DNA from 3 places in the Streptomyces sp. NPDC053048 genome. Region 1 is predicted to be linked to each of the others. Evidence: predicted binding sites of a transcription regulator. Region 1 holds the regulator's gene; each other region holds the start of a gene.

The links. Region 1 encodes HrcA, which represses chaperone genes, less so after heat shock. Its sites were predicted from a motif close to TTNGCACTCNGNNNNNCNGAGTGCNAA; they were not measured.
Region 2: the regulator HrcA is predicted to act here: its motif matches at 4,746-4,772, upstream of groES (co-chaperone GroES).
Region 3: the regulator HrcA is predicted to act here: its motif matches at 4,045-4,071, upstream of groL (chaperonin GroEL).

The regions. Positions count from the first base shown of each region.
Region 1 is NZ_JBITZS010000001.1:417,646-424,514, forward strand. Features, by position in the region: gene hemW (radical SAM family heme chaperone HemW) at 1-99, shown strand, start outside; gene ACIG36_RS02050 (Uma2 family endonuclease) at 201-758, shown strand; gene ACIG36_RS02055 (DUF3097 domain-containing protein) at 739-1,578, opposite strand; gene ACIG36_RS02060 (MBL fold metallo-hydrolase) at 1,597-2,343, opposite strand; gene hrcA (heat-inducible transcriptional repressor HrcA) at 2,650-3,666, shown strand; gene dnaJ (molecular chaperone DnaJ) at 3,667-4,806, shown strand; gene ACIG36_RS02075 (nitronate monooxygenase) at 4,974-6,047, shown strand; gene ACIG36_RS02080 (16S rRNA (uracil(1498)-N(3))-methyltransferase) at 6,167-6,869, shown strand, end outside.
Region 2 is NZ_JBITZS010000006.1:359,778-366,646, reverse strand. Features, by position in the region: gene tsaB (tRNA (adenosine(37)-N6)-threonylcarbamoyltransferase complex dimerization subunit type 1 TsaB) at 1-89, shown strand, start outside; gene rimI (ribosomal protein S18-alanine N-acetyltransferase) at 125-643, shown strand; gene tsaD (tRNA (adenosine(37)-N6)-threonylcarbamoyltransferase complex transferase subunit TsaD) at 627-1,745, shown strand; gene ACIG36_RS18265 (hypothetical protein) at 1,854-2,210, shown strand; gene ACIG36_RS18260 (hypothetical protein) at 2,207-2,485, shown strand; gene ACIG36_RS18255 (methyltransferase domain-containing protein) at 2,496-3,698, opposite strand; gene ACIG36_RS18250 (polysaccharide deacetylase family protein) at 3,775-4,650, shown strand; gene groES (co-chaperone GroES) at 4,922-5,230, shown strand; gene groL (chaperonin GroEL) at 5,377-6,869, shown strand, end outside.
Region 3 is NZ_JBITZS010000009.1:266,305-273,173, reverse strand. Features, by position in the region: gene ACIG36_RS24975 (trehalose-6-phosphate synthase) at 1-147, opposite strand, end outside; gene ACIG36_RS24970 (glucosyl-3-phosphoglycerate synthase) at 189-1,136, opposite strand; SAM riboswitch class I at 1,356-1,498, shown strand; gene thrC (threonine synthase) at 1,516-2,841, shown strand; gene ACIG36_RS24960 (MoaD/ThiS family protein) at 2,910-3,185, shown strand; gene ACIG36_RS24955 (cold-shock protein) at 3,621-3,827, shown strand; gene groL (chaperonin GroEL) at 4,234-5,856, shown strand; gene ACIG36_RS24945 (DNA repair helicase XPB) at 6,041-6,869, shown strand, end outside.

The DNA.
Region 1 (6,869 bases):
GGGCTGCTGCAGGCGGAGCCGTACGCGGCCGGACGGGCGGTGCTGACCCTGCGGGGGCGGCTGCTGGCCGATGCGGTGGTGCGGGATCTGGTGGACTGATTACCTGTTCGGGTGAACTGACGCGCATAGGCCGTGCGCCCGCCTACGCTCTCCATAGGCTGCCGTGAAAAGACACGCGGCGGATGTGGAGGACCACGGAGATGACCGCTGTGGATGAACGCCGGATGACGGAGATCTTCGAGAACCTCGAAGTTCCCGAGGGCATCAGGGCTGAGCTCCTCAGGGGGGAAATCGTGATGATGGCCGCGCCCAACTGGGTGCACAACGACATCGTCGAAAGGGTGCAGGCGCAGATTCCGTTCGACCGTTGGCAGCGGAAGACTACGCAGGCTCTTGATATTCCGGGCGAAGAGAGTGAGCCTCAGCCTGACCTGGTGGTTCTTGAACGAGAGGCGTTCGAGGCGCCCGACAGCCTCATCCCCTCCCCAGATGTCACGATGGTGGTGGAAGTGGTCTCCAAGACCAGCGGAGACCGTGACTACGGGGTCAAGCGCTCCATCTACGCGGCCGGACAGGTGCCCGCCTATCTGATCATCGATCCGTTCGCTGCCCAGTGCCTTCTGCTGACGGACCCCGTTGGCACAGGCTACGAAGCCGCTTACCGGGCGCAGTGGACCACTAAGTTCGGTGATCCGGTTCCCATTAGGGTGCTCGACCTGACCCTGGACACATCCCGGTTCAGGACCCTGGAGCGCTGACCCCCACCGTCACAAAGTCGATCAGCTCCTCGACCCGCCCGAGGAGCTCCGGCTCCAGGTCCTTGTAGGACGAGACCGCACCCAGAATCCGCTGCCAAGCGGCCCCCGTGTTCTCCGGCCACCCCAGGGCCCGGCACACGCCCGTCTTCCAGTCCTGCCCCTGCGGCACCCGCGGCCACTCGGGGATGCCGACGGCCGACGGCTTCACCGCCTCCCACACATCCACGTACGGGTGGCCCACCACCCGCACGTTCTCGCCCGTGACCTCCGCCGCGATCCGGGACTCCTTGGAGCCCGGCACCAGGTGGTCGACCAGGACGCCCAGGCGCGCGTCCGGGCCCGGGGCGAAGGAGCGGACGACGGCCGGGAGGTCGTCGATGCCCTCCAGGTACTCCACGACCACGCCCTCGACGCGCAGGTCGTCGCCCCACACCCGCTCCACCAGCTCCGCGTCGTGGCGCCCTTCTACGTAGATGCGCCCCGCGCGCGCCACCCGTGCCCGCGCGCCCGGCACCGCGATGGAGCCGGACGCCGTGCGCTGCGGCCCGCGTGCGGCCGGTGCCGTGGGGCGTACGAGCGTCACGACGCGCCCCTCCAGCAGGAAGCCCCGCGGTTCCATCGGGAAGACGCGGTGCTTGCCGAACCGGTCCTCCAGCGTCACCGTCGGGCCCTGCGCCGTCTTCTCGCAGCGGATCACCGCCCCGCAGAAGCCCGTGGTGACCTCCTCCACCACGAGGTCCACCTCCGCCGGCACCTCGGGCGCGGGCGCGCTCCGCTTCCACGGAGGGGTCAGGTCCGGTCCGTACTCTCTGCTGCGCATGCGCGCCATTGTGGATCATCACCTGCCGAAGCGGGCCCGCAACGCCTCACGCTGTCCCCGGACGAATTCCGCGTCCACCACGGCCCCGTGCCCCGGCACGTACACCGCGTCCTCGCCGCCCAGCGCGAGCAGCCGGTCCAGTGCCGCCGGCCACGCGCGCGGCAGCGCGTCCGGGCCGGCCTGCGGCTCCCCGGACTCCTCCACGATGTCGCCGCAGAAGACGACGTCCGGGGCGCGGTCCGAGCCCGGCACGAGAACGGCCAGGTCGTAGGCCGTGTGCCCCGGCCCGACGTTCGCCAGCAGCGCCCGCCGCCCGCCGCCCAGGTCCACCAGGACCTCGCCGGACACGGCGTGCTGGGGCGGTACGAGCAGTTCCACCGCCTCCGCCGCGGCCTCGCGCGGCACCCCGTACCGCATCGCCTCGCGCCGCAGCTCCTCGCGCTCGCGCCGGCTGCGCAGCAGTTCGCCGAGCCCCACCGCCCCGTACACCTGCACGCCCGAGAACGCGGCGGTGCCCAGGACGTGGTCGAAGTGGGGGTGCGTGAGTGCGATGTGCGTCACGGACCGGCCGAAGATCTGCTGCACCTCGCGCCGGATCCCGGTGCCCTCGCGCAGGGACGAACCGGTGTCCACGACCAGCACCCCGTCCGGGCCCGCGACCGCCCCGACGGTGGCGTCCCAGCCCGGCAGCCTGCGGCGTACGACACCCGGCGCGAGCCGTTCCCAGTGCGCCCCCGCGCCGCCGGATTCCCCTTGCGTCTCCATACCGTGACGCTAACGGCAGACCGGTGCCGTTGCCCGCCCGGACGGACGCCGGACGGGCACGGGACGGGCACGGGACGGGACGCCGGACGCCCGCGGGAGCGGCGTCCGAGGGCGCGCGGCGAGGACGGCCCTTGCCCTGGCCGTGGTGCCCGGCCGTACACTGGCTGGAGGGTTTTGGCACTCTTGACCTTTGAGTGCCAGGGACGGGGGCCTTCCGAAGTCCCCCGTACGAGCCCTTGCACAACCCGTACAACACGTACAACCCGTACGACGGCTGAACCACTGGACCGACTGGAGGTGCGCGCGATGCTGAGCGAACGCAGGCTCGAAGTGTTGCGCGCCATCGTCCAGGACTACGTGGGCACCGAGGAGCCCGTCGGCTCCAAGGCCCTCACCGAGCGCCACCGCCTGGGGGTGTCCCCGGCCACGGTGCGCAACGACATGGCCGCGCTGGAGGACGAGGGTTTCATCGCCCAGCCCCACACGAGCGCCGGCCGCATCCCGACCGACAAGGGCTACCGCCTGTTCGTCGACAAGCTGGCGGGCGTCAAGCCGCTGTCGACGCCGGAGCGGCGCGCCATCCAGAACTTCCTGGACGGCGCGGTCGACCTGGACGACGTGGTGGCCCGCACGGTACGGCTGCTGGCGCAGCTGACCCGGCAGGTCGCGGTGGTGCAGTACCCCTCGCTGAGCCGTTCGACCGTGCGTCATGTGGAGCTGCTCGCGCTCGCTCCGGCCCGGGTCATGCTCGTACTGATCACGGATACCGGACGGGTCGAGCAGCGCATGATCGACTGCCCGGCGCCGGTGGGGGAGAACGCGCTGGCCGACCTGCGCGCGCGGCTGAACAGCCGGGTCGTGGGGCGGCGCTTCACGGATGTGCCGCAGCTGGTGCAGGACCTTCCGGATTCGTTCGAGCAGGACGAGCGCGGAACCGTTTCTACGGTTCTCGCCACCCTGCTCGAGACGCTGGTTGAGGAGACCGAGGAACGGCTGATGATCGGCGGCACCGCCAATCTCACTCGTTTCGGTCATGACTTCCCGCTGACGATCCGGCCCGTGCTGGAGGCGTTGGAGGAGCAGGTCGTCCTGCTCAAGCTGCTCGGCGAGGCCAAGGACTCGGGGATGACCGTGCGCATCGGTCACGAGAACGCCCACGAGGGACTGAACTCCACATCGGTCGTCGCCGTCGGCTACGGTTCGGGCGACGAGGCCGTCGCCAAACTCGGCGTGGTCGGACCGACCCGCATGGACTACCCCGGAACGATGGGAGCGGTACGCGCAGTGGCACGTTACGTCGGACAGATCCTGGCGGAGTCGTAAGTGGCCACGGATTACTACGCGGTCCTGGGCGTACGGCGCGATGCCTCGCAGGACGAGATCAAGAAGGCCTTCCGCCGTCTCGCGCGCGAGCTGCACCCGGACGTCAACCCGGACCCGAAGACGCAGGAGCGGTTCAAGGAGATCAACGCCGCTTACGAGGTGCTCTCGGACCCGCAGAAGAAGCAGGTCTACGACCTCGGTGGCGACCCGCTGTCCTCCTCGGGCGGCGCGGGTGCCGGTGCCGGCGGCTTCGGCGCGGGCTTCGGCAACTTCTCCGACATCATGGACGCCTTCTTCGGCCAGGCCTCGCAGCGCGGCCCGCGCTCGCGCACGCGCCGCGGCCAGGACGCCATGATCCGGCTCGAAGTCAGCCTCCCGGAGGCCGCCTTCGGCACCACCAAGGACATCCAGGTCGACACCGCGGTCGTCTGCACGACCTGCAGCGGCGAGGGCGCGGCCCCGGGCACGTCCGCGCAGACCTGTGACATGTGCCGCGGCCGTGGCGAGGTCTCGCAGGTCACCCGGTCCTTCCTGGGCCAGGTCATGACCTCCCGCCCCTGCCCGCAGTGCCAGGGCTTCGGCACCGTGGTGCCGACCCCGTGCCCGGAGTGCGCCGGCGACGGCCGCGTCCGGTCGCGGCGGAACCTGACCGTCAAGATCCCCGCCGGTGTCGACAACGGCACCCGCATCCAGCTCGCGGGCGAGGGCGAGGTCGGCCCCGGCGGCGGCCCCGCCGGCGACCTCTACGTGGAGATCCACGAGACCCCGCACCCGGTCTTCCAGCGCCGCGGCGACGACCTGCACTGCACGGTCACCATCCCGATGACGGCGGCTGCGCTCGGCACCAAGGTGCCGCTGGAGACGCTGGACGGCGTCGAGGAGATCGACATCCGGCCCGGCACCCAGTCCGGCCAGTCGATCCCGCTGCACCAGCGTGGCGTCACCCACCTGCGCGGCGGTGGCCGCGGCGACCTCATCGTGCACGTCGAGGTCACCACGCCCACCAAGCTGGACCCGCAGCAGGAGGAACTGCTGCGGCAGCTGGCGAAGATGCGCAACGAGGAGCGCCCGATGGGCGAGTTCAAGCCGGGGCAGCAGGGGCTGTTCTCGCGCTTGAAGGACGCGTTCAACGGGCGGTAGGCCCTGACTCCCGTTCCGGACGGGCCGCGCATGCGGCCCGTCCGGCGTTTGCGGGCACCGACCGGGGCGGGCCGGAAAGAACCGCCCTCCGCGCGGCGCGCGGTCCGGCGCGGGCCGGAAAGAACCGCCCTCCGGGCAGCCCGGTCGGTTTGTGACACGATGTGGTCATGGCTCCGTTGCCCGGACTGACCAGACTCTTCGAGCACCCGATCGTGCAGGCCCCCATGGCGGGCGGCGGCTCCACCCCGGCGCTCGCCGCGGCTGTCAGCGAGGCCGGCGGCCTCGGCTTCCTCGCCGCCGGGTACAAGACGCCGGCGGCGATGTACGAGGAGATCAAGCAGCTCCGCGCCCGCACCTCCCGCCCCTTCGGCGTCAACCTCTTCATGCCGCAGCCGCCCGCCGCCGACCCGGCCGCGGTCGAGGTGTACGCCGAGCAGCTGGCCGGCGAGGCCACCTGGTACCGCACCCCGCTGGGGGAGCCGGACCAGAGCTGTGACGACGCCTACGACGCCAAGCTCGCCGTCCTCCTCGAGGACCCCGTGCCCGTCGTCTCCTTCACTTTCGGGTGCCCCTCGCGTGCGGCCGTGGACGCCCTCGCCCGGGTCGGCACGGTGACGATCGTGACCGTGACCTCGGCCGCCGAGGCACGGGCCGCGCGGGAGGCGGGCGCGGACGCGGTGTGCGTCCAGGGCGTCGAGGCCGGCGGCCACCAGGGCACCCACCACGACGACCCGCACGCGGACGGCGTCGGCGCGGGGGCCGGGTTGCTGCCGCTGCTGGCCGAGGTCCGCGAGAGCGTGCCGATGCCGGTCGTCGCGGCGGGCGGGCTGATGCGCGGCGACCAGATAGCCGCCGTCCTCGCCGCGGGCGCGAGCGCCGCGCAGCTGGGCACGGCCTTCCTGCCCTGCCCGGAGTCGGGGGCGCATCCTCTGCACAAGCGGGCCCTGAGCGACGCGTTGTTCGTACGGACGGAGCTGACCCGGGCCTTCACCGGGCGCCCGGCGCGCGGCCTGGTGAACCGTTTCATCCGAGAACACGGCCCCTACGCACCGGCCGCGTACCCGCAGGTCCACCACCTGACCTCGGGCCTGCGCCGGGCGGCCGCCGCGGCGGGCGACCCGCAGGCCATGGCGCTGTGGGCGGGGCAGGGCCACCGGCTGGCGCGGGAGCTGCCGGCGGGCGAGCTGGTGGGCGTGCTGGTCGCGGAACTGGCCGCGGCGTGCGGGTCGCCGGGTTGCTGACCGGGTTCGCCGATGTGGTGCGTCGATGTGGTGCGTCGATGTGGTGCGTCGATTCGGGTCGTTGACGCGGATTCGGCGATCGATTTGTTGATCAGAAAGTCCGAGAGAGCGAGTACGTCATGACAGCGCCGGTGTTCCTGGTCGAAGAGGGCTCCCTGACGGGCGTCTTCCCCGGCACCGTCTTCCCCCTCGGCGGGTCCGAGGGCCGCCACGCGGTGTCCGTGCGACGGCTGCGCGTGGGCGAGGAGATCGTCCTGACGGACGGCGACGGCACGGGCGCCTTCGGCACCGTGGCCGCCGTCGAGGGCAAGGACCACCTGGAGGTCGCCGTCACCTCCGTACGTTCCGAGCCGCTGCCGCAGCCGCGCATCACGGTCGTCCAGGCGTTGCCGAAGGGCGACCGCGGCGAACTCGCCGTCGAGACGATGACCGAGACCGGGGTCGACGCCATCGTGCCGTGGGCGGCCTCGCGGTGCGTCACGCAGTGGAAGGGCGAGCGCGGGCTGAAGTCGCTGGGCAAGTGGCGGGCGACGGCGCGGGAGGCGGGCAAGCAGTCGCGTCGCCTGCGCTTCCCGTCGGTGGCCGAGGCCATGACGACCAAGCAGGTCGCGGCCCTGCTGGCCGATGCCACGTTCGCGGCGGTGCTGCACGAGGAGGGCAGCACGCCGCTGGCGACGGCCGAGCTGCCGGAGACCGGCTCCATCGTGCTGGTCGTCGGCCCGGAGGGCGGCGTCTCCCCGGAGGAGCTCGCCGCGTTCGCCGACGCGGGCGCCCACCCCTACCGCCTGGGCCCGAGCGTGCTGCGCACGTCGACGGCCGGTA
Region 2 (6,869 bases), on a different contig from region 1:
GCGGGGAGTTCCTGCCGGACCAGCCGCTGTACCTGCGCCGCCCGGATGCGCAGGTGCCGGCCAACTACAAGGTGGTCACGCCGCAGTGACCGGGACAGCCGCGGCGGCGGTACGCATCCGCGAGATGCGCTGGTGGGACATCGGGCCGGTGCTCGAGCTCGAGCGCATCCTCTTCCCGCACGACGCGTGGTCCAAGGGCCTGTTCTGGTCCGAGCTGGCGCACGCGCGCGGGGCGAACGCCAACCGCCGGTACGTCGTCGCCGAGACGGGCGGGACGGGCCCGGCGGGCGAGGACGACGACAACGGCTCCGCCCGCATCGTCGGCTACGCGGGCCTGGCCGCCATCGACGGCACGGGCGACGTGCAGACCATCGCCGTCGCCCAGGACCACTGGAGCACGGGCCTGGGCGCCCGCCTGCTCACCGAACTCCTCACGACCGCGACCGCCTTCGACTGCCGCGAGGTCCTGCTCGAGGTGCGCGTCGACAACACCCGCGCCCAGCGCCTGTACGAGCGCTTCGGCTTCGAGCCGGTCGGCGTCCGCCGCGGCTACTACCAGCCCGGCAACGTCGACGCGCTCGTGATGCGTCTGACCGATCCGAACTTCGCAGTGCAAGGAATGACCCATGGCTCGCAAGGCTGACGAACCCCTCGTCCTCGGCATCGAGACCTCGTGCGACGAGACCGGCGTCGGCATCGTCCGCGGCCACACGCTGCTCGCCGACGCGGTCGCCTCCAGCGTCGACGAGCACGCGCGCTTCGGCGGCGTGGTCCCGGAGGTCGCCAGCCGGGCGCACCTGGAGGCCATGGTGCCGACGATCCAGCGCGCCCTGAAGGAAGCCGGGGTGAGCGCGAAGGACCTCGACGGCATCGCGGTGACGGCCGGCCCCGGCCTGGCGGGCGCCCTGCTCGTCGGCGTCTCGGCGGCCAAGGCCTACGCCTACGCCCTGGGCAAGCCGCTCTACGGCGTGAACCACCTCGCCTCGCACATCTGCGTCGACCAGCTCGAGCACGGCGCCCTGCCGGAGCCGACGATGGCCCTGCTGGTGAGCGGTGGCCACTCCTCCCTGCTCCTCGCGCCCGACATCACCGCCGACGTGCGCCCCCTCGGCTCGACCATCGACGACGCGGCGGGCGAGGCCTTCGACAAGATCGCCCGCGTGCTGAACCTGGGCTTCCCCGGCGGCCCGGTCATCGACCGCTACGCCCGCGAGGGCGACCCGGACGCCATCCGCTTCCCGCGCGGCCTGACGGGCCCCCGCGACCCGATATACGACTTCTCCTTCTCCGGCCTGAAGACCGCAGTGGCCCGCTGGATCGAGTCCAAGCGCGCGGCCGGCGAGAACGTGCCGGTGGCGGACGTGGCGGCCTCCTTCCAGGAGGCGGTCGTCGACGTCCTCACCCGAAAGGCGGTGCGCGCCTGCAAGGACCACGGCGTGGACCACCTGATGATCGGCGGCGGCGTGGCGGCCAACACCCGCCTGCGCGCGATGGCCGAACGCCGCTGCGAGGACGCGGGCATCACGCTGCGCGTCCCGCGCCCCAAGCTGTGCACGGACAACGGCGCGATGGTGGCGGCACTGGGCGCCGAAATGGTGGCCCGGGGCCGCGCGGCGTCGTCCTGGGACCTGTCGGCGGACTCGTCGCTGCCGGTGACGGACACGCACGTGCCGGGGCACGACCATGGGCATTCCCATGACCACGACCACTTCCACGAGCTGAGCAAGGACAATCTGTACTCGTAGGCGGAGCGGTCAAGACCGCTTCACCGGCTCCCCGTTCGGGTGGTCGAGTGCTTGTTTGGGCCCGGTACGGTGAGCGCGCGGAACAGAATTCCGTCCATGGGAGAACCTATGACTGCCGATGTTCCTGAGCGGCCCCTGATCCCGCAGCCGCCTGCGACGGTGGCTGCGTTGCGGCAAGCTGTCGCTCGGATCACCCCGTCCGCTCTTCCCGCCTTTGCTGATCAGTTGGACGAGGCTGTGGATCAGGCGCGTCAGGAAGCGGACTTCGGCCCTGTGTGGCGCTTCACCACGAGCTGGTCGATTCACGTACAGATTCAGCGTCAGCCACTGGTCGCAGCCAGGTTTCGGGAGCTGGAAATCTTGGCGGTCGAAAGCGAGGACCGGGATCAAAGGCGGGCGGCGGTCTCCGAGCTCGGCCGCATCCTCGACGACGCGTGTGAGGCGATTGGGCTGGGAAAGCGTTGAGCGATGCCTGGGGCTGGGAGTACAACCCGGACGAAGAGCACGTCGCGGGTGGCATACCGGCTGCTGTAGTGGCTGTGGTCGAGCGGCTTGCGGGAGAGCTTGCCGAGCTGGCGAGTATGGGCGCCGACCTCGATCACATCGGGTACAGACAGGATCGGCAGCCCGGTGGCTTGCGGGAGATGAGGACCGCAGGCGGCTTCTTCTTCTTTCTCGTTTCCCCACGAGATCGGTCGATCGTCATCACGCGGATCATCCCGCCCTTCAAGGACCTCTGACCGTCACCCCTCACCCGGCAGATCGCGCCGGCCGGCCCAGCAGCATGGCCGGCGCGCCCGCCACCCGCGTCAGCACGATCACACACGAATTCGCGCCCGCGAGCTTGAGCTTCTTGCGCAGTTCCTCCGGCTCCACCGCCGAGCCCCGCTTCTTGATGACGGCGACGCCGATCTCCCGCTCCCGCACGATCGCCTTCAACCGCTTCAGGTTGAACGGCAGCACATCCGTGATCTCGTACGCCGCCGCATACGCGGAATCCCGCAGCTCGTCGCTCGTCACGTACGCGATCGTCTCGTCGATCAGCCCGGCGTCGCCCCCCAGCTCCTCGGCGACCTCCGCCACCAGGTGCGCCCGGATGACCGCGCCGTCCGGCTCGTACAGGTACCGGCCCACCGGCCGCACGGCCGGATCCGGCAGGTCGCGACCGACCAGGGACGCGCCGCCCGGAAGCAGGGTCGCCCGCCGGGCACCCGGCCGCGTGCCGAACCACAGCACGGCCTCCTTCACGTCACCGCCGTCCGAGATCCACTCGGCCTCGGCGTCCTCGGGGATCGCCTCGTGCGGCACGCCGGGCGCGATCTTCAGTGCCGCGTGCGGGGCCGTGCGCGCCGCCTCGATTGCCCAGGAGAGCGGGGGAGAGTAGGCCTCGGGGTCGAAGATCCGGCCACGCCCGCCGCGCCGCGCCGGGTCGACGAAGACCGCGTCGTACGAGGAGGTGTCGACCTCCGTGACGTCCGCGTGGCGCACCTCGATCAGGTCGGCCAGGCCCAGCGCTTCCGCGTTGGCGCGGACGACCTCGCACGTCAGCGGGTCGCGGTCGACGGCGAGTACCGCGATGCCGACGCGCGCCAGCGCGATCGCGTCGCCGCCGATGCCGCAGCACAGGTCGGCGACCCGGCGCACGCCCAGTGCCTCGAAGCGCCGGGCGCGGTAGGCCGCGACGACGGCGCGTGTGGCCTGTTCCACGCCGTTGGGCGTGAAGAACATCCGGTACGCGTCCTCCGCGCCGAACTTCGCCACCGCCCGCTGCCGCAACCGCGCCTGGCCCAGAGCCGCCGACACCAGCTCGGCGGGGTGGTCGCGGCGCAGCCGGGTCGCCGTGGCGAGCTCCTGCGCGGGGTCGTAGGCGCGCAGCTGCTCGAGGAGGGCGCGGCCCTCCTCGGTGAGCAGGGCGGTGAAGGCGTCGGTGGCGGCGGGATTCGGTGCGGGCACGTGTCTCATTCTCTCTCGCGGGCCACCCACGCAGGCCCCCGCACCGGGCCCGAACGCATGCACAACAATCGTCCGGGTGAGCCAGTCTGTTTCCGGTCGCCGCCGCGCCGCCGTCCTCGCCTCCGCCGCCCTGCTGCTGACCGGCGTCCTCGCCGGGTGCTCGTCCGGCTCGTCCTCCGGAGCCTCGTCCTCCGGCGGAGGGGACAAGCCCCGCAAGGGTGCCGGTACGGCCGTCGCGTCCCCGAACGCGTCCTCCGAGCCCGACGACGCCTACCGCCGCTGGGGTCTGGACAAGCCCCTCGCGCCGCCGCCCGCCCCGCCGGCGAAGAAGCCCGTGGCGGGTGCCACCGGTGGCGGCCTTCCGCCGGTGGTGCGGCGGATACCCACCAGCGACAAGGTCGTCTTCATCACCATCGACGACGGGGCCGAGAAGGACCCGGAGTTCGTGCGGATGGCCGAGGAGCTGAAGCTGCCGTTCACGATGTTCCTCACCGACGACATCGCCCGCGCCGGCCGCGGCTACGGCTACTTCGACCGGCTCCGCGCCCTCGGCAACGGCGTCCACAACCACACCCTCGCCCACCCCAACCTGCGCACCCTGTCCCCCGAGGCGCAGAAGCGCGAGATATGCGGGCAGCAGGACGCCCTGGAGAAGCGTTTCGGCGCCCGGCCCACCCTCTTCCGGCCGCCGTACGGCAACTACAACGACGCCACCCTCGCCGCCGCCGGAAGCTGCGGAGTGCGCGCGGTGGTGCTCTGGGAGGCCACGATGCAGATCAACGACATGCGCTACGCGCAGGGCGACACGCTGCGCCCCGGAGAGATCGTCCTGGCTCATTTCCGCGGTCCGGGGGAGCTCAAGGGCACCTCCATGGCCAAGATGGTCACCAACATGCTGCGCAGCGTCCAGCGGCAGGGCTACACGGTCGCCCGGCTGGAGGATTACCTCTAGGAACAGCCGGCCCGGAAGGGCCCTGCGGCAGGCCGGCGGCAGGTCAGGAGTAGGTCCCCCGCGTGTGGGGTAGCCAAAGCTCGCCGCACGGCGAATTGGCACTCCGCTTGACCGAGTGCTAACCGCGTCATAGTCTCGGCGTCGTTGGCACTCTCCACTGGCGAGTGCCAAACGCAGCGACGGGCAGGTCCGGCACCCGCGACGACGGATCCACCTGGTCGCCACCTCAGACAGTTAACCCCGTGAGATCTCCGAAGGGGGAGGTCGGATCGTGACGACCGCCAGCTCCAAGGTTGCCATCAAGCCGCTCGAGGACCGCATCGTGGTCCAGCCGCTCGACGCCGAGCAGACCACGGCCTCCGGCCTGGTCATTCCGGACACCGCCAAGGAGAAGCCCCAGGAGGGCGTTGTCCTGGCCGTGGGTCCGGGCCGCTTCGAGAACGGCGAGCGCCTGCCGCTCGACGTGCAGGTCGGCGACGTCGTGCTCTACAGCAAGTACGGCGGCACCGAGGTGAAGTACAACGGCGACGAGTACCTCGTCCTCTCGGCCCGCGACGTCCTCGCGGTCATCGAGAAGTAATTCACCCCAGGCTTTTGAGCCCGAGGCCGAAGGCCCTGCGGCCTTCGAGCTTTCGAAGCTTTTGATCTGCGCCCCTGGTACCCGTGCCTGCTAGCCGGGCACCGGGGGCGCAGTTCGTTTGAGATACGGCGAAGGATACGTAACCCATGGCCAAGACCCTGAAGTTCGACGAGGACGCCCGTCGCGCCCTCGAGCGCGGCGTCAACAAGCTTGCCGACACCGTGAAGGTGACGATCGGCCCCAAGGGCCGCAACGTCGTCATCGACAAGAAGTTCGGCGCCCCCACCATCACCAACGACGGTGTCACCATCGCGCGCGAGGTCGAGCTCGACGACGCGTACGAGAACCTGGGTGCCCAGCTCGTCAAGGAGGTGGCGACCAAGACCAACGACATCGCGGGTGACGGCACCACCACCGCCACCGTCCTGGCCCAGGCGCTGGTCCGCGAGGGTCTGCGCAACGTCGCCGCCGGCGCCTCCCCGGCCGCCCTGAAGAAGGGCATCGACGCCGCCGTCAAGGCCGTCTCCGACGAGCTGCTGGCGACCGCCCGCCCGATCGAGGACAAGTCCGACATCGCCGCCGTGGCCGCGCTCTCCGCGCAGGACAAGCAGGTCGGCGAGCTCATCGCCGAGGCGATGGACAAGGTCGGCAAGGACGGCGTCATCACCGTCGAGGAGTCCAACACCTTCGGCCTGGAGCTGGACTTCACCGAGGGCATGGCCTTCGACAAGGGTTACCTCTCGCCGTACATGGTCACCGACCAGGAGCGTATGGAGGCCGTCCTCGACGACCCGTACATCCTGATCCACCAGGGCAAGATCTCCTCCATCCAGGACCTGCTGCCCCTGCTGGAGAAGATCATCCAGGGCGGTGGCTCCAAGCCGCTGCTGATCATCGCCGAGGACGTCGAGGGCGAGGCGCTCTCCACCCTCGTCGTCAACAAGATCCGTGGCACCTTCAACGCCGTGGCCGTCAAGGCCCCGGGCTTCGGTGACCGCCGCAAGGCGATGCTGGGCGACATGGCCACCCTCACCGGTGCCACCGTCATCGCCGAGGAGGTCGGCCTCAAGCTCGACCAGGCCGGTCTGGACGTGCTGGGCTCCGCCCGCCGCGTGACGATCACCAAGGACGACACCACCATCGTCGACGGCGGCGGCAACGCCGGCGACGTCGAGGGCCGCGTCGCCCAGATCAAGGCCGAGATCGAGACCACCGACTCCGACTGGGACCGCGAGAAGCTCCAGGAGCGCCTCGCCAAGCTCGCCGGTGGCGTCTGCGTCATCCGTGTGGGTGCGGCCACCGAGGTCGAGCTCAAGGAGAAGAAGCACCGTCTGGAGGACGCCATCTCCGCGACCCGTGCCGCGGTCGAGGAGGGCATCGTCTCCGGTGGTGGCTCCGCCCTCGTCCACGCCGTCAAGGTGCTGGACGGCGGCCTGGGCAAGGAGGGTGACGAGGCCACCGGTGTCGCCGTCGTCCGCCGCGCCGCCGTCGAGCCGCTGCGCTGGATCGCCGAGAACGCCGGCCTCGAGGGCTACGTCATCACCTCCAAGGTGGCGGAGCTCGACAAGGGCCAGGGCTTCAACGCCGCGACCGGCGAGTACGGCGACCTGGTGAAGGCCGGCGTCATCGACCCGGTCAA
Region 3 (6,869 bases), on a different contig from region 1:
CAGCCCCGAGACCAGCCCGCCGCCGCCCCGCCCCGGCACGAGCGAGCCGTCCGCGCCCCGCCGGTACGAGACGGGGCCCCGGTTCGAGGCCACGACGATCGGCGCGGGGGCGAGGCCCGGCGCGGTGTCCGTGTGCTCAACGACCATGACGCCAGCCTTGCCCCCGGAAGAACCGCTCAAACGTACGCTTACGCGGCATGCCGCTGCGCGTACTCCGGTATGTCCGCCATCGGAGGCCGCTCCTCCGTGTCCACCGCGTACGTACGCGGCACAAACCCCTCCGCCGTGCGCTCGAACTGGGTCAGCACCGGACGCACCAGATGGCCGCGGGCCAGCCGGAGCTGCGCCGTGCGGTAGATCGCAGCCGCCATCCGGCCCAGCGCCCGGCCGTCCTGGTGCCGGTGCCTGCGCACCCCCACGTCCACCTGGGCGAGCGCGTCCAGGCCCACCGTGTGCAGCGCGTCCACCAGCAGGCCCAGCTCGACGCCGTACCCCACCGGGAACGGCAGCCGCTCCAGCAGCTCGCGGCGGGCCGCGTACTCGCCGCCCAACGGCTGCACGAAGCCCGCCAGTTGCGGCCAGTGCAGGTTGAGCAGCGGCCGGGCCACCAGCTCCGTCACCCGCCCGCCCTGGCCCGGCGCCTCGCCGAGCGGGCGGTCGTACATCGCCTTGACGAAGTGCACGTCCGGATCGGTCAGCAGCGGACCGACGATCCCCGACACGAACGCGGGCGAGAAGTCCCTGAGGTCCGCGTCCACGAAGCACACGACGTCACCGCTCGTCGCCAGCAGCGACCGCCACAGCACCTCGCCCTTGCCCGGCAGCGCCGGCAGCCGGGGCAGGATCTCGTCACGGTGCACCACACGGGCCCCGGCCGCCGCGGCGACCTCGGCGGTGCGGTCCGTGGAACCGGAGTCCAGCACCACCAGCTCGTCCACCAGCGGCACGGCGTCCGACATCAGCTCGCGGCGGATCGTCGCCACGATGTCGCCGACCGTCGCCTCCTCGTCGAGCGCCGGCAGGACGACGCTGACGGTCAGGCCGGTCGCGGCCTTCGCGTCGAGCAGCTGGTCGAGCGGACGGTCGGCTGCGGACCAGGATCGCCGGGCCAGCCAGCGCTCCACCTCTTCCAGCACCTGTACGACTCCTTGCATCGGCATGTGCGGGCCCGTATCGGCTCGCATCGGTTCTCTCGCTTGTATCGCGTGTATCAGCGCGCCCTGTGACGCGTCTCGCGGTGCGGACGGCCCTCCAACTCGGCCACCCCTTCCGTTACAGTCTTGAACAACGCGGACAGCCGTCGCATGTCGGGGTCGTCGCGCGAACAAACGCCTGGGCCATGCCCAGCGCCATACCGCTCATCCAGAGGGGCAGAGGGACACGGCCCGTTGAAGCCCCGGCAACCCTCCAGCCGGTCTCGGTCATCAGACGCGAGGCTCCCGGCGGGGAAGGTGCCAATTCCGTCTCGTGGCGAGGTTCGCCGCGAGGAAGATGAGGAGAAAGGGCCTCGCCTCCATGGCTGTCCAAGCCGTTGAAAGTCGTACCTCCCCCGTCGGCGGAGCCGACTCGAAAACATCAGCCTCCGGCGCCTTCGGCCCCGCCGTCGCGCTCTCCTGCCGCGAGTGCGGCGAGCGCTTCGACCTCGGCCCCGTCTTCGCCTGCGCCTCCTGCTTCGGCCCGCTCGAGGTCGCCTACGAGCTCCCGGCCGGCGGGCCCCGCGCAGCGGCGGAACTGCGCGCCCGGATCGAGGCCGGCCCGCCGAACATCTGGCGCTACGCGCCGCTGCTGCCCGTCCCCGCCGACGTCGCCGACCGGCCCGGCCTCAACCCCGGCTTCACCCAGCTCGTCAAGGCCGACAACCTCGCCGCCGAACTGGGCGTGACCGGCGGGCTGTACATCAAGGACGACTCCGGCAACCCCACGCACTCCTTCAAGGACCGCGTCGTCGCCATCGCCGTCGAGGCCGCCCGCACCTTCGGCTTCACCACCCTGTCCTGCTCGTCGACCGGCAACCTCGCGGGGGCCGTCGGCGCGGCCGCGGCCCGTGCCGGGTTCGCGTCCTGCGTCTTCATCCCGCACGACCTGGAGGCGGGCAAGGTCGTCATGGCCGCCGTCTACGGCGGCGACCTCGTCGGCATCGAGGGCACCTACGACGACGTCAACCGCTTCTGCTCCGAGCTCATCGGCGACCCGCTCGGCGAGGGCTGGGGCTTCGTCAACGTCAACCTGCGCCCCTACTACGGGGAGGGCTCGAAGACCCTGGCGTACGAGATCTGCGAACAGCTGGGCTGGCGGCTGCCGGACCAGATCGTGGTGCCGGTCGCGTCGGGATCACAGCTGACGAAGATCGACAAGGGGCTCAAGGAGCTCATCGCGCTGGGCCTGGTCGAGGACCGCCCGTACCGGATCTTCGGCGCCCAGGCGGAGGGCTGCTCGCCGGTCTCCCGCGCGTACAAGGACGGCCACGACGTGGTCCGGCCGGTGAAGCCGGACACGATCGCCAAGTCCCTCGCCATCGGCAACCCCGCGGACGGTCCGTACGTGCTCGACATCGCCCGGCGCACGGGCGGCGCCGTCGAGGACGTCGACGACGAGCGGATCGTGGACGCGATCAAGCTGCTCGCCCGCACCGAGGGGATCTTCGCGGAGACGGCGGGCGGGGTCACGGTGGGCGTGACGCGCAAGCTGCTGGAGAGCGGGGTGCTCGATCCTTCGCTGACCACCGTCGTGCTCAACACGGGGGACGGGCTCAAGACGCTCGACGCCGTCGCGGCCGGGCCCACGGCGACCATCCGGCCGTCGCTGGAGGCGTTCCGCGCCGCCGGGCTCGCCGGCCGCTGACGTCCGCGGGCCCACAGCATTCCTTCTTTCTCTTCCGCCTCTTCCGCTTCCCGAAGGGTGACTCCACCATGAGCGTTTCCGTTCGCATTCCCACCATCCTGCGCACCTACACCAATGGGCAGGCCGAGGTCTCCGCCGAGGGGGGCACCCTGCAGGAGGTCATCGCCTCGCTCGAGGCGAACCACCCGGGCATCGCCGCCCGCGTCCTCGACGACGCCGGGAAGCTGCGGCGGTTCGTCAACGTGTACGTCAACGACGACGACGTGCGCTTCGAGGGCGGGCTGGCCGCGGCCACGCCCGACGGGGCCGGCGTGTCGATCATTCCCGCGGTCGCCGGCGGCTGACCGGACGCCGATCAATGGCCTGAGGCTTTCTCAGGGTTCCTGCAGATTTCCCCGGAATCGCTCCGCCCGTAAAACGGACGGGGCGATTCCGCCTGTTGAGCCGCGATACAGTTGAGGCGTTCCCCCGCCGGTGTCACCACCGAACGCATATGAGAACCCGTCAAGTTGTGCGCGAAACACCTGCGCGATTTGTCGGGTTGGTTGCGTTATGCCCGGTCCGACTTGCCCGGGAAGCTGCGGAAATCGGTACGAATAACCGATCGGCCGCACCTGGAATTCTCGTCCGAGTGACCTGTTGCAGACGGCATCCGTGCAGATACATTCAGCCGCGGTCGACGCGTTCCGGCGCACACCTCCAACCTGTCTGGGGGTGAGGTCTGACCCGGGTCCGCGAAGTGCGGTCCTGTGCAAGGGCCAGTAATAGGGGAGTTAGGCATGGCTCAGGGCACCGTCAAGTGGTTCAACGCGGAGAAGGGGTACGGCTTCATCGCGGTCGACGGTGGTGCGGATGTTTTCGTCCACTACAGCGCGATTCAGATGGACGGCTACCGCACCCTCGAGGAGGGGCAGCGAGTCGAGTTCGAGATCTCGCAGGGCCAGAAGGGGCCGCAGGCGGACATGGTGAGGCTGGCCGCCGGCTGATCGCGACGCATCGACCCGGCTATACGGCTGCCGAGGGGTCCGCACCTTCCGACCAGAAGGTGCGGGCCCCTCGCGCGTGCGCCCGTGCGTGTCGCGTGTCGCGTGCATGCGCGGGCGCAAAGCTGGGCAGGACGTGGGATGTCCCGAGTCGCTTGCGCCCCCAGCCAACGCTGGGAGGTGCCCCCGCTGCCACCTTGGGTTGAGTCGACGTGGACCGCTTGCACTCGGGTGGGTCGAGTGCTAATCATTGGGCTTAGCACTCTCCTGGTGAGAGTGACAGATTTGGACCGTCGGTGAGGTCTGCGAGCCAAGCGGGGCAAGGAACCGCGGGGCGACCGGGCCGTCCGTCGCGGGCGCCAGCGCGGTCCGGAGCAGTCTCCACCCCGTCCTGGGAGGACCACTTCACATGGCCAAGATCATCGCGTTCGACGAGGAGGCACGGCGCGGTCTCGAGCGCGGGATGAACCAGCTCGCCGACGCCGTCAAGGTCACCCTTGGCCCCAAGGGCCGCAACGTCGTCCTCGAGAAGAAGTGGGGCGCCCCCACGATCACCAACGATGGTGTCTCCATCGCCAAGGAGATCGAGCTCGAGGACCCGTACGAGAAGATCGGCGCCGAGCTGGTCAAGGAGGTCGCGAAGAAGACGGACGACGTCGCCGGTGACGGCACGACGACCGCGACCGTCCTCGCCCAGGCGCTGGTCCGCGAGGGTCTGCGCAACGTGGCCGCCGGTGCCAACCCGATGGCGCTGAAGCGCGGCATCGAGAAGGCCGTCGAGGCCGTCTCCGCCGCCCTGCTCGAGCAGGCCAAGGACGTGGAGACCAAGGAGCAGATCGCCTCCACCGCCTCCATCTCCGCCGCCGACACCCAGATCGGCGAGCTCATCGCCGAGGCCATGGACAAGGTCGGCAAGGAAGGCGTCATCACCGTCGAGGAGTCCCAGACCTTCGGTCTGGAGCTGGAGCTCACCGAGGGTATGCGCTTCGACAAGGGCTACATCTCGGCGTACTTCGCCACCGACATGGAGCGTATGGAGGCGTCCCTGGACGACCCGTACATCCTGATCGTCAACTCCAAGGTCGGCTCGGTCAAGGACCTGCTGCCGCTCCTGGAGAAGGTCATGCAGTCCGGCAAGCCGCTGCTGATCATCGCCGAGGACGTCGAGGGCGAGGCCCTGTCCACGCTGGTCGTCAACAAGATCCGCGGCACCTTCAAGTCCGTCGCCGTCAAGGCCCCGGGCTTCGGCGACCGCCGCAAGGCCATGCTGGGCGACATCGCCATCCTCACCGGTGGCACGGTCATCTCCGAGGAGGTCGGCCTCAAGCTGGAGAACGCCGGTCTCGACCTGCTCGGCCGCGCCCGCAAGGTCGTCATCACCAAGGACGAGACGACCATCGTCGACGGTGCCGGTGACAGCGACCAGGTCCAGGGCCGCGTCAACCAGATCCGCGCCGAGATCGAGAACAGCGACTCCGACTACGACCGCGAGAAGCTGCAGGAGCGCCTGGCGAAGCTGGCCGGCGGCGTGGCCGTCATCAAGGCCGGTGCCGCCACCGAGGTCGAGCTCAAGGAGCGCAAGCACCGCATCGAGGACGCCGTCCGCAACGCGAAGGCTGCCGTCGAGGAGGGCATCGTCGCCGGTGGTGGCGTGGCCCTGCTGCAGGCCTCCTCGGTCTTCGAGAAGCTCGAGCTCGAGGGTGACGAGGCCACCGGTGCCGCCGCTGTGAAGCTGGCCCTGGAGGCCCCGCTCAAGCAGATCGCCGTCAACGGTGGTCTCGAGGGCGGCGTCGTCGTGGAGAAGGTCCGCAACCTCTCCGTGGGCCACGGCCTGAACGCCGCGACCGGCGAGTACGTCGACATGATCGCCGAGGGCATCATCGACCCGGCGAAGGTCACCCGCTCCGCCCTGCAGAACGCCGCGTCCATCGCCGCGCTCTTCCTGACCACCGAGGCCGTCATCGCCGACAAGCCGGAGAAGGCCGCCGCGGCCGCTCCGGGCGGCATGCCCGGCGGTGAGATGGACTTCTGATCCGTCGCTCCCAACGGATCGCTGTTCCCGCCGTTCACCACGGCACCGAGGGCGGCACCCCCACCGGGGTGCCGCCCTCGGGCGTTGTGTCACCGTGAGCGACGGCAGCCCGCTTTCGCCCCCCGGCCGGTAGACTGAGGAGTTTCGCGCGAGGGTTCGGCCGGGCCCGGTAGTGGAGGTATGAGTGACCTGCTTGATCGTCCAGAGCGACAAGACCCTGCTGCTGGAGGTGGACCACGAGCAGGCGGACGCGTGCCGCCGTGCGATCGCGCCGTTCGCCGAGCTGGAGCGGGCGCCCGAGCACATCCACACCTACCGGGTGACCCCGCTGGGACTGTGGAACGCGCGGGCCGCCGGGCACGACGCCGAGCAGGTCGTCGACGCGCTCGTCAGCCACTCCCGCTACCCCGTCCCGCACGCGCTGCTCGTCGACATCGCCGAGACCATGGCCCGCTACGGGCGGCTCAGGCTGATCAAGCACCCCACGCACGGGCTGGTCCTGGAGACCACCGACCGGCCGGTGCTGGAGGAGATCCTGCGCTCCAAGAAGATCCAGCCGCTGGTCGGCGCCCGCATCGACCCCGACACCGTGGCCGTGCACCCCTCCGAGCGCGGCCAGATCAAGCAGACCCTGCTCAAGCTGGGCTGGCCGGCCGAGGACCTCGCCGGGTACGTGGACGGCGAGGCGCACCCCATCGAGCTGCGCGAGGACGGCTGGGCGCTGCGCCCGTACCAGAAGCAGGCCGTCGACGGGTTCTGGCACGGCGGCTCCGGCGTGGTCGTCCTGCCGTGCGGCGCGGGCAAGACGCTCGTCGGCGCGGGCGCCATGGCGCAGGCCAAGGCGACCACGCTGATCCTGGTCACCAACACCGTCTCCGCGCGGCAGTGGAAGCACGAGCTGGTGAAGCGGACCTCGCTGACCGAGGACGAGATCGGCGAGTACAGCGGCACGCGGAAGGAGATCCGCCCGGTCACCATCGCCACCTACCAGGTGCTGACGACCAAGCGGAAGG